Pelodictyon luteolum DSM 273: one gene and its partner. The protein of the gene in region 2 binds, or shares a complex with, the protein of the main gene of each other region. Links are inferred from orthologs where the notes say so. Each region holds a gene or a part of one and is shown on either strand. Other genes may lie near its edges. The genes, in order: dnaG and dnaB.

Region 1 (7,454 bases), 350 kb from region 2 along the record:
TTTACAGGCGGAAGGCCAGAACCAACAGCGTACAACCCCACATGGACACCATCAAATTCGATACGATAGAATCGGCGGTAGAGGATATCAGGCAGGGTAAACTGGTGATTGTCATCGATGACGAGGACCGGGAGAACGAGGGCGATTTCATCGCGGCGGCCGACCATGTGACAACGGAGATGATCAATTTCATCACCCGCGAGGCCCGCGGACTGCTCTGCGTCGCCGTCACGATGGAGAGGGCCCGGGAGCTCCAGCTTGATCCGATGGTGCAGCGCAACACTTCGCAGCATGAAACCAACTTCACCGTATCCGTCGATGCCATTGCCGAAGGGGTGACCACCGGGATCTCCGTATACGACCGGGCGACGACCATCAAGATGCTCGGCGACCCGGCCTCCCATGCCGACAGTTTTTCACGTCCCGGACACATTTTCCCGCTCCGCGCCATGGACGGCGGGGTGCTGCGCCGGGTCGGCCATACCGAAGCGGCTGTAGACCTCGCCCGGCTTGCCGGCTGCAGCCCTGTCGGACTGCTCTGCGAGATCCTCCACGACGACGGCAGCATGGCCCGCCTTCCCGAGCTGTTGAAGTTCAAGGAGAAGTTCGGTTTGAAGCTCATTACCATCAAGGATCTGGTGGCCTACCGGATGCAGCGCAACAAACTCGTCGAGCGCGCCGTCGAGTCGAAGCTTCCGACCGCCTACGGGGAGTTCGGCCTTATCGCCTATGAGTCGTTCATCGACCACCACAACCACATGGCTTTCGTGAAGGGAGACGTCTCCAGCGGCGAGCCGGTTCTTGTACGGGTGCATTCGCAGTGCGCGACCGGCGACACCTTCGCCTCGCTCCGCTGCGACTGCGGCAACCAGCTGGCCTCCGCGCTCCGCATGATCGAAAAGGAGGGCCGCGGGGTGCTGGTCTACCTGATGCAGGAAGGACGCGGAATCGGCCTCATCAACAAGCTCAAGGCCTATAACCTGCAGGACGAAGGCTTCGATACCGTCGAGGCCAACGAACAGCTCGGTTTCAAGGCCGATCTTCGCGATTACGGCATAGGCGCCCAGATTCTCCAGGACCTCGGTGTGCGCAAGATGCGCCTTCTTACCAACAACCCCAAGAAGGTCATCGGCCTTGAGGGTTACGGGCTTGAGATCGTCGAGCGCTTACCGCTTGAAATCGCGCCGAACGAAGTGAACCAGTTTTATCTGGAGACCAAGCGTGACAAGATGGGCCACATGATCAGCTGCTCATGCCATAAAGGCCACTGAAACTTCAATTCAACAATAAACTTCCGTAAAGGAAAAAGGAACGATACACGATGGACACCGATATCCTGAAGATGCAGGACCGTGAGGTTTTTGACGCGATTGCCGGTGAAACGGTACGCCAGATGGAAACCCTCGAGCTGATCGCCTCGGAGAACTTCACCAGCCGTGCGGTCATGCAGGCATGTGGTTCGGTGATGACCAACAAGTATGCCGAGGGCTATCCCGGCAAGCGATACTACGGCGGTTGCGAGTTCGTCGACATCGCCGAGGATCTGGCCCGTGAGCGTGCCAGGAAACTGTTCGGGTGCGAATATGTCAACGTCCAGCCCCATTCGGGTTCGAGTGCCAACATGGCCGTGCTCTTTTCCGTCCTGAAACCCGGCGACCGTATCATGGGCCTCGACCTTTCCCATGGAGGTCACCTGACCCACGGCAGCTCCGTGAACTTTTCCGGCCAGATGTTCGACGCCCGCTCATACGGAGTGGATCGCGAGACCGGCATCATCGATATGAACAAGGTCGAGGAAATGGCTCTTGACTTCAAGCCCCGCCTGATTATCTGCGGAGCCAGCGCCTACTCTCAGGGCTTCGACTTCAAGGCCTTCCGCGAGATCGCCGACAAGGTCGGCGCGTTCCTCATGGCCGATATCGCACACCCGGCAGGGCTCATCGCAGCAGGACTGCTGACGGACCCGATGCCGCACTGCCACTTTGTGACCACCACCACCCATAAGACCCTCCGCGGTCCCCGCGGCGGCATGATCATGATGGGCAAGGACTTCGAGAACCCGATGGGCATCACCATCAAGACGAAGAACGGCCCGAGGGTGAAGATGATGTCGGAGGTGATGGACGCCGAGGTCATGCCCGGCATCCAGGGTGGCCCGCTTATGCACATCATTGCCGGCAAGGCGGTCGCATTCGGTGAGGCGCTCCGTCCCGAGTTCCGCGAGTATGCCGTGCAGGTGCGCAAAAACGCCGCTTCAATGGCGGAACGCTTCACTTCCCTCGGATACAATATCGTCAGCGGTGGTACAAAGAACCATCTCATGCTGCTTGACCTGCGCAACAAGGATGTCAACGGCAAGGTTGCCGAGAACCTCCTGCACGATGCAGGCATCACGGTCAACAAGAATATGGTTCCCTTCGACGACAAGTCACCCTTCGTGACCAGTGGCATCCGCATCGGAACCGCCGCCATGACGACAAGGGGCATGAAAGAAGCCGATGCCACCCTTATTGCCGAACTCATTGACCGGGTGATCACCGGAGCAGCCGAGAGCACTATCGCTGCGACCTGTAAAGATGTAAAGGCGGAGATCCGTTCGCTCTGCCTCCAAAACCCGCTCGAAGGTTACGGCGTGACTCCCTGAGCCACCATTTCCTTCAGCAGTCTTACAGCCGCCCCGGGGTTCCCCTGGAGCGGCTTTTTTTATGTTGAAGGGGGCTTACTGGCGGCGCTCGAGGATCGCGGCGATCATCTCGCTCAGTTCGAGAGCGGTGGTGCGGATCTTTTTGTCGAGGGTGATTTTTTCCCTGGACAGGGCGATTTCCTTTTCGGTTTCCGCCTCGGTCCGTATCGCCTCCATCAGCCGGTCCTTTTCGTCGAGCAGCGGTTCGAGTATCAGGTTTTTGAAGGCATCGAGAAACATCCCGAGGCAACGTCTTGCGCTGTCGCCGTGCAGGTCGGTTTTTTCAAGCCACTTGTTGCTGACCGGCTGGTCCATGAGGAGTCCCGTGGCGAGGTCTTCGGCGTCCGGCCGGCCGAAGAGGCCGATTTCGGTTGCCACGTCGATGCGGGCATCCGGGTCGGCGGAGATTTCGTGGTAGCGGCGGATCATGTGCAGGAAGATATGCTGGGCGGCAGGGTTCCGGAGCATCAGCATCGCCTCGTGCGAGGCGGCGAACTCAAGGACGACATTGCCGTAGGCCGTGCTTTCAAGAAGGGCTTTCACAAAGGTCTTCTCAAGCACCGAGATAGGGCCTGCAACGATCGGTTTCACCTGCTTCGCTCGCCCGGGCGGCGGCGGCGGGGGAGCGCTCTGTCTTTTTCCGGGATTTCCGGCGGGGAGCACTTCGTTGAGTGCCTGCAGGCTGATCCCGATTTTTTCGGAAAGTTCCTGCAGGTAGAGCTCCCGGCGGACCGGGTCTGCGGCAAGCCCAATGGTCCGGACCATGCTGCCGATGGCGTCGGCTTTCAGTTCCGGGGTCTCGAAGGCGCCTGCTTCCCGGTGGAATCGGATCTGGAAATCCAGGAAGCTGAGGCTCTCTTTTCTGCTTAACGCCAGAAACTTCTCCCTGCCCTCCCGTTTGACGAAGCTGTCCGGGTCGTCTCCCGGCGGCAGCATGAGGATGATGGGGGTGATGTTTTCCGAAAGCAGGATGTCGATGCCTGCCATCATGGACTTCTTTCCTGCTGGGTCCGCATCGTAGACGAAGAGGACGCTTTTGGCGTAGCGCCCGATGATTTTGGCCTGGTAGCGGGTGAGTGATGTGCCGCAGGATGCTACGGCTGAGGTGATGCCAGCCTGATGGAGCGCCAGCACGTCCATGTAACCCTCAACGAGGATGGCCTGAGCGCTCGAGCGGATCTCGTTTTTTGCCGTGTTGAGCCCGTAAAGGAGTTTCGACTTTTCAAAGATGGAGCTTTCCTGCGAGTTCAGGTACTTCGGCGTGTCGGGACTTTTTTCGAGGGTTCTGCCGCCAAAGCCCACGACCTGGCCTCCGATGGAGAAAATGGGAAAGATGACACGGTTTCGGAATGTGTCGTACCAGGACTTTTTCTGGCGGTTTTCAGTGATGAGCCCGAGGCTTTCCAGGTGCTTGCGTTCGATGCCCGCATTTTTTGCGGCATGGAGCAGGTGATCCCACCCCGGGGGGGCGTAGCCGAGCCCGAAGCTTTTGATGGTGGTTGCAGAGAGCCCCCTCTCGGCGGCAAGATAGGCGTAGCCGGGGCTTCCGTGGTCTCTCTCGAGCGTGGAGTGGAAGTGGCGGGCCGCCCAGCGAAGCGTGTTGGTGCGGGTGTCCTCCTTCGCATCCTCTCCGGCGTTTTTCGAGGTGAACCGGCTGATATCTATGCCCGCACGTTTTGCGACCAGTTCGACAGCTTCGGGGAAGGAGACTTTTTCCATCTCCATCACAAAGGAGAATACATTGCCTCCCTTGCCCGTGGAGAAACATTTATAGATCTGTTTCTCGGGCGAAACGACGAACGAGGGTGTTTTTTCCTGCGTGAACGGCGACAGGGCCTTGAAGCTGCGTCCGGCTTGTCGCAGGGTGAGGTAGTCGGAGATGATGTCGACGATGTCGGCCGCCTGGCGGACCTCGTCGATGGTCTCATGGGGAATCATCCGTTATATTTTTTGCCCTGATTGCTTTATGTATGGTGGCATATATTGAAAAATCCGCAACATATTTACTAAATTCTTACAAATCATAATGGAGCGTTTTTCCCCGGCCGCATAATGCTCCTCCTGCAGTATAGCAAATTAACGGAAAGCAACTATCCATGAAACAGGGACTCTTCACCGGCCTGCTCATTGCGGCCGCCTACGTCGTTTCTCTCCTTTTTTATCTCTGGATGGGAACGACCCCTCCCGATTCCATGTTCCACGCTGTCTGGAAGGGCGGCCCGGTGGTGTCGGTCCTGATGGCCCTGATCCTCATGGTCATCGCCTATACGGTTGAACGCATCATCGCCCTCAACAAGGCTGCCGGCAAGGGAAACATCCCGGAGTTTGTCCAGGGGATCAAGCAGGACATCAACAGTGGTGACATCCAGGGCGCCATCGCCCGGTGCGATGACCATCAGAGTTCGCTTGGCGCAGTGCTGCGTTCGGTTCTTGATCGTTACACCCAGCTGGCGGCCTTCAATGTGACCGACCGTGACAAAAAGATCAGCGAGATGGAGAAGGCCGTCGAAGAAGCCTCCACGATGGAGATGCCGCTTCTTGAGAAGAACCTTGTCGCCATTTCGACCATCGCCTCCATTTCCACCATGGTCGGACTGCTCGGCACCACAATGGGTATGATCCGGGCATTCCAGGCCATGGCGACGAGCGGTGCGCCTGATGCGGTGCAGCTTTCGCTCGGTATTTCCGAGGCGCTCTTCAATACGGCGCTCGGCATCGTCGGCGGGATCCTAGGAATCGTGGCATACAACATCTTCACCACCAGGGTTGACCGCTTCAGCTACATGATCGATGAAGCGGCTTTCTACATCATCCAGACCCTTGGAACCGGATCCAGCCGGTAACGCCAGATGTCGAGAATAAAGGCAAAACGGGTAGGCTTCCGGCTTGACATGACCCCCATGGTGGATGTCGCATTCCTGCTGTTGACTTTTTTCATGCTCACCACCAAGTTCCGTCCGCCGGAGCCTGTGGTGATAGATCTTCCCTCATCGCATTCCGAGAAGAAGCTCCCTGAGTCGGAAGTCCTCACGGTTACGGTCAGCGGAGACGATGACTTTTTCATGGGCGTTTCCTCCCAGTCGACACGTGAACGTCTTTTCAATGCAGTCATCCTTCCTAAGCTCGAGGCCACAGGCATGTCGCCGGCAGCTGTCGCGGATTCGCTGAAAAGCTTCCGCCTTGCTGAAACATTTCCTGTGGAACGCTCTGAGCTCGACCGGTTCGTCGTGATGGCGCGTTTTGCCGACCAGCGGCTCCGCCCTGTTGTCAGGGCCGACGGCGGCGCCGGGTTCGAGGCGGTCGACCATGTCATCAAGGTGTACAAGAAGGCGAACCTCCTCACCTTCAATCTCGTCACCGTTCTTGAAAAGGAGAGCCGTTAGTATGGGCATGGTAGACACTCCGGGCGAACGCCGCGGCACGAAGGCGAAGGGTCATCAGCGGAAGCGTATCGGGTTTCGTCTCGACATGACCCCGATGGTGGATGTGGCGTTCCTGCTCCTCACCTTCTTCATGCTGACGACCACGTTTTCGAAATCCAACACCATGGAGATCAACATCCCGCCTGAACAGGGCGAGGTGAAAGTAGCCGGATCCAACATACTGACGCTCCGCATACCGGGAGACGGCATGGCCTACTGTTCCCTCGGGGACCTTGCCCCCCGGCGCATTCCGCTCTATGAGCCCGGAGATAAAGGCAGAAAGGCACTCAGCGGAGATATGCGCAGTCTGCTTCGCCAGCAGTCCCTTTCGAACAGCAAGCTGGTGATCGTTGTCAAGATCGGCCAGAAAGCCAAATACAAGCAGCTTGTCGACATAATCGACGAACTGAACATGATGAAAATTGACCGGTTCAGTCTTGACGATTACACCCCCCAGGACGATCTGGAGATAAAGAAATCCGTATAGGCGGAGCATTACTGAACCGAACGCTTGTCCCGTGCAGTCAAATCTCAAGAAAATACACAGTGAAATCGATGCCGAAACGAAGGCATCGCGCTGGTCTTTCAGCGAAGAGTTCCTCGATACCGACCGTCTTCGCGGAATCTGGTACGGCAACCTTTCACTCCGGCGTCAGGCGCATATCTTCCTCAGTCACGGGGTGATTGCCGCAGTCATGCTCCTTTTCCTTTTCTGGGTAGCCGCAGCCAACTGGGGAAGAATTATGTCTCTTTTCGGCGGTTCTGCTGACTCAGGCCGGATGCTCCAGTGCTATGAAGTGGTCACCAGCGTCACACAGCTTCCGCCGCCTCCCCCTCTTGCCGCTCCGCCTCCGGCTCCGGCCGTTCCCTCTGTTCCCGCTGCGGTTGCGCCGAATGTCGGAAAGATCAAAAAGGTCAAGGAGAACGAGGTGCCGGCCGAACAGACCATCGCGACCCAGAAGGAGCTTCGCCAGGCTATCCAGACCGAGCGTGTCGACGGCAGCGGAGAGGGTGGTCCGGTATTTATCCCCTGCGAGAAAATGCCCGGGTTCCTCGACCAGAGAAAACCGCACTATCCTGAGATGGCCCGTATCGCCGGTATCGAGGGGAAGGTGTTCGTCAGCGTCCTCATCGGTGAGGACGGAAGGCCGATGCGTGCGGTGGTGATGAAGCGCATTCCGGCTGACTGCACCGTCTTCGACGATGTCGCCGTGAGATCCGTCATGGAGTCGAAATACTTTCCCGGAATACAGAACGGGCGTGCCATCAAGGTATGGTTCACCGTACCGATCCGGTTCCAGATCAACTGAGGGTTCCCGGTCGTATTCCGCTGCTTGTAATACAACAGT
Region 2 (4,355 bases):
AAAAAGGGAAATCCGTCTGACGGCGGTGCCAGGAGTGCTACGGCTCTCTCTTGCTCTCTTCCTCTCTCTCTGCCGGACGGGAGCGTCGGTAAAGGGGGGGGGGACGTCGCATACGGCTCTGGTATGAGGACGTGCAGGGGGCTGTATTCGTAATGAACGGGCACGGGTGAGCAGGCATCGTTCCATCTTCCCCTTGTCGGCGGAGCATACGCTGCCTGCAAGGGGTGTGCTGGGGGCCTGTGTTTTTACTGTGGAATCCAGGGCGGTTTTCAGTGCATGCTGCGGCACCGTTCAAGGCGGTCCTTGATGGCTTCTGCGGTGGTGAGCATCAGGCACTCACGGGCGAGCCCTTCGGTTTCTTCGAGCGTGTAGCGGCCGACGAGCGACTTGAGTTTTGCGATGTCGGAGCTGACCACGCTGAAGTGGCGGAGGCCGCATCCGAGGAGGAATGGAAGGGCGAGCGGGTCGGAACCCATGTCGCCGCATATGATCGCCTTGCAGCGGTTTTTCTGTGCCGTTGAAATAATGCGGTACAGCTGGCGGATGAGTGCGGGGTGGAACTTCTCGAACAGGTCCTGTACGATGACGTTGTTGCGGTCGACGGCAAGGGTGTACTGGGTGAGATCGTTGGTGCCGATGCTGATGAAGTCGACCACCCGGGTGATCTCCTCGATCAGCTCCACGGCTGCCGGCACTTCAATCATGGCGCCGAAGCCGGGTTTTTCGATCTGCAGTCCGCTTTTCTGTGAAATCTCCAGGTAGAGCCTGTCCAGAATGGCGCGTACCGCCGCAATCTCGTCAAGCGACATGATCATCGGTACGAGGATGTCGATGTTGCCGTGGAGGTTGGCTTTCAGTATGGCCGTGATCTGTGCTTCGATGATTTCAGGCAGGTCGAGCAGGATGCGCACGCCCCGCCAGCCGAGGTTGGGGTTGGGTTCCTTGACTGGCGAGTACATCAGCTTGTCCCCTCCGATGTCAAAAAGACGGATATCGAGCGGCAGGGGGGCGATGGCGTCGGCCATCTGGAAGTAGTAGCGTTCCTGGAGGGACTCTGAGGGTACTTTGGATGCGTCGGTGAACAGGTTCTCGCTCCGGAACAGCCCCACGCCTTCGGCGCCGGCAGCGCAGATGGCGTCGAGTTCCTCCTTGAAGTCGATGTTCGCGTAGAAGCAGATCCGTACGCCGCACTTCGTCATTGCGGGATAGACGGCCGCTTCCGACTCATCCTCTTCGCTTTTCTGCTCGGCCTTCTGGCGGGCGGTGTATTCCGCAATGCTCTCTTCCGAAGGGTCGACAAGCACCGTGCCGGTGCTTCCGTCGATGATCATCTGCCGTCCTGCAACCACCTTCTGCGACAGTTTGCCGAGCCCGACGACCATCGGAATCTTCAGTGACTTGCAGATGAGGGAGATATGCGAGGTCTTTCCTCCCGTGTCAGTGACGAACCCCTTGATGTTGCTGCGGCTGAGCAGCACGATGTCGGCCGGTGAGAGGTGGTCGGAGGCTACAATCACCCCTTCAGGGATCCATGAGTGCAGTTTACGGACATGGAGATTGCGGATGATGCGGTCCTTGATGTCCTGCATGTCGTCGGCGCGCTCCTGGAACAGTTCGTCGTCCGACTTGCGGAACAGCTCAAGGTACTTCGAGAACTCCTCCTCGATGACGAGGTTCGCAGGCCGCATCTCAGAGCGGATGCGCCGGGTGACCGATTCGGTGAGCACGGGATCGTGCAGCACCATGATTTGCGCCTGAAAGAGGTTCGAGTAGCTTTTTCCGAGCTTCTTGATGGTGACGCGCTCTATTTTACGGAGCTCCTTCTCCGAGCGGCCGAGCGCAGTGAGGAACCGCTCGACCTCCGCTTCGGTCTTTTCGGGTTCCAGCTTCAGGGGAAGCGGAATCTCCGTCTCTTTTACGAACGCATAGCACTCCCCGATTGCGATGCCGCGGGATGCGGCGATGCCCGTGTAGCGCTCCTCCTTGCGCCGCCGGCTTTTTCGGGCGCCTGGTACTGCATCTTCCGCTCCTTTCCGGGTGGCGGGAGGCTCCTCGTTCGGTGTGTGTGCGGGCATGAGGTAATCAGGTTAAAACGGTGCTTCGTCATGATTGATATAGGCCCCCTCTCTGTCCGGCGGCTGGTCCGCTTCGGGCGCCCGGTAGTGGTCGGTGTTGCCGTAATCGACTTCGGATTCAGCTGCTGCGGTGATGTAGGCGTTGGCCATCGACTGGAACCGTCCGTGGTTCTTCAGGAACAGCAGGCGGATGTCGCCGATCGGACCGTTTCGCTGTTTGCCGATGACGATCTCCACCACGTCTTTGGTGGAGGAGCCGTCTTCGAAGGTCTGTTTGCCGTACATCTCGGGGCGTGAGAGGAACATCACCACGTCGGCATCCTGCTCGATGGAGCCCGATTCACGAAGGTCGGAAAGCTGCGGGCGGCGGTCGCCGGTGCGCTGCTCGACGGAGCGGTTGAGCTGGGCGAGGGCGATGACCGGGATGTTGAGCTCTTTTGCCAGCGCTTTCAGTGACCTCGATATCTGGGCGATCTCCTGCTCGCGGTTGCTCTTGCCGTCACGCACGGGACTTACCAGCTGGAGGTAGTCGACGACCACCATGCCGATGTCATGCTCCTGCTTCATGCGCCGGGTCTTGGCGGTCAGCTCCATGATGGAGATGCCCGGCGTGTCGTCGATGAAGAGCTTTGCCTCGTTCAGCTTGTCCATATTGTTGATGATGCGTCCCATCATCTCGTTTGAAATCCTGCCGGTCCTCACCAGCTGCGACTCCACCATGGCCTCGGCGCACATGAGCCTGACGGCCAGCTGCACTTCGGCCATTTCAAGGGAGAAGAAGAGCACCGGTGTCTGGAAATCGACGGCCGCGTTGCGGGCGAGCGCCAGCGAAAATGCGGTTTTGCCGGCCGAAGGACGCGCAGCGATGATGATCATGTCAGAGCGCTGGAACCCGGCCGTCATCTGGTCGAGCTCCGAGAACCCCGATCCAACACCGGTCACCGATGACTGGGAGGCGCGGAGGGTTTCGAGCATATGGATGCCGTTCTTCACCAGCTCCTTGATGGGAGTGGCCCTTTTCTTGATGCCCGCCTGCGAGATGTTGAAGAACTGCTGGGAGGCGTGCTCCACAAGATCGAAGATGTCCATCGACGAACTGTAGGAGCTCTCCGAGATCTTCGTCGATATCGATATCATCCTCCGGTAGAGGAACTTCTCCTTTGCCAGGCGCGCATAGTACTCCACATTGGCAGCGCTGATCACCTTGCCGGAGAGTTCCGCCAGATAGTGTCTTCCGCCGATGTTGTCGAGCTCGCCCATCTTCACCAGCTCTTCGCTCACAGTGATGAGGTCGATCGCCTGCCGCTTGTTGTAGAGCTGCATCATTGCCCGGAAGATGATCTGGTGGCGCCGCTCATAGAACACCAGTGCTCCGCTGTCGGCGAAGATCTGCACGACCTGCTCTATCGGATCCTCCTCAAGCAGAAGGCACGCAAGCACCTCCTGCTCGATTTCCGTGGAGTAGGGCGGTATGCGGCTCTCTCTGGAAAAATCGATGTCCTGATCGAAATCTATGATGTTCCTGTCCTCTTTTCTGTCCCTTTTCATTCAGCCCCCGTCTCCTTGACGGGCATGGTAATGTTGTCATAATGGTGCCTGAGCAGCTGCACGTCCTCCCAGCACCCCCGCTTCCAGTTGGGGTTGCGGAGCAGTGCGGCCGGATGGTAGGTCACGAAGCAGTCGACTCCTTCCCACTGAAGCACCTTCCCCCGCATCGCACCCATCGAAAGCGAGTTCTGGAGGATGGTGTTTGCCGCAACCTTTCCGAGCAGGAGGATCACCTTCGGACGGATGATTTCGATCTGGCTTTTCAGCCACGGGGTACATGCCGCTATTTCATCATGCGCCGGGTTGCGGTTCTGTGGCGGCCGGCACTTGACGATGTTGCAGATGAACACTTCCTCGCGGCTGAAGCCGATTGCCGCAAGGATTTTGGTGAGCAGCTGGCCCGAGCGGCCGACGAATGGCTTGCCTGTTGCATCCTCCTCGGCCCCGGGTCCTTCACCGATCACCACCAGCTTCGATTCAGGGTCGCCTTCACCGAACACAACCGTGTTGCGGGTTTCGGCAAGCCGGCATTTCCGGCACTCGAGCGTTTCCAGGCGGAGTGCCCCGAGTGCTTCTGCTGTGGGTACGTCCTTCAAGCGTTCCCTCCCTCCGCCCCCATAATCCGGGAGACGGCCTCAAGCAGCTTTCCTGCGGCTTCGTCTTTCGTCATAAGGGGGAGCGCATCCGTTCTGCCGTTCCGCTCAATAAGGGTCAGGCGGTTCGTATCGCCCT

Evidence for each region.
Region 1: the proteins of dnaB (region 2) and dnaG are in contact, whole or in part, in a crystal structure (PDB 2R6A), measured with the Geobacillus stearothermophilus proteins. The link is inferred for Pelodictyon luteolum DSM 273 from one-to-one orthologs. Residues at the interface, in WP_033016901.1 of Geobacillus stearothermophilus: Ser13, Glu15, Ala16, Gln18, Glu91, Leu92, Asp94, Ala95, Val96, Pro97, Thr98, Ala99, Ala100, Asn101, Tyr104, Tyr105, Ile108; in WP_049624496.1 of Geobacillus stearothermophilus: Lys456, Leu457, Leu458, Pro459, Ala460, Asn463, Ala464, Leu467, Leu535, Leu536, Ile537, Ala538, Gln544, Glu545, Asp548, Tyr549, His552.

Annotation. Positions count from the first base shown.
Region 1 is NC_007512.1:1,774,910-1,782,363, reverse strand. What follows is about bases 2,171-5,080. They hold dnaG (DNA primase), read right to left. Parts: upstream 4,622-5,080; coding sequence 2,720-4,621; downstream 2,171-2,719. Other genes in these bases: PLUT_RS08220 (MotA/TolQ/ExbB proton channel family protein), read left to right, coding at 4,780-5,080; glyA (serine hydroxymethyltransferase), read left to right, coding at 2,171-2,644. Also shown: PLUT_RS08235 (bifunctional 3,4-dihydroxy-2-butanone-4-phosphate synthase/GTP cyclohydrolase II), read left to right, coding at 42-1,271; more of glyA, read left to right, coding at 1,322-2,170; more of PLUT_RS08220, read left to right, coding at 5,081-5,526; PLUT_RS08215 (ExbD/TolR family protein), read left to right, coding at 5,533-6,066; PLUT_RS08210 (ExbD/TolR family protein), read left to right, coding at 6,068-6,592; PLUT_RS08205 (energy transducer TonB), read left to right, coding at 6,624-7,415. UniProt on the Escherichia coli protein: RNA polymerase that catalyzes the synthesis of short RNA molecules used as primers for DNA polymerase during DNA replication.
Region 2 is NC_007512.1:2,125,368-2,129,722, reverse strand. The notes cover bases 1,356-4,355. They hold dnaB (replicative DNA helicase), read right to left. Parts: upstream 3,624-4,355; coding sequence 2,088-3,623; downstream 1,356-2,087. Other genes in these bases: coaBC (bifunctional phosphopantothenoylcysteine decarboxylase/phosphopantothenate--cysteine ligase CoaBC), read right to left, coding at 4,216-4,355; PLUT_RS09860 (uracil-DNA glycosylase), read right to left, coding at 3,620-4,219; ptsP (phosphoenolpyruvate--protein phosphotransferase), read right to left, coding at 1,356-2,075. Outside these bases: more of ptsP, read right to left, coding at 270-1,355. UniProt on the Escherichia coli protein: The main replicative DNA helicase, it participates in initiation and elongation during chromosome replication. Travels ahead of the DNA replisome, separating dsDNA into templates for DNA synthesis.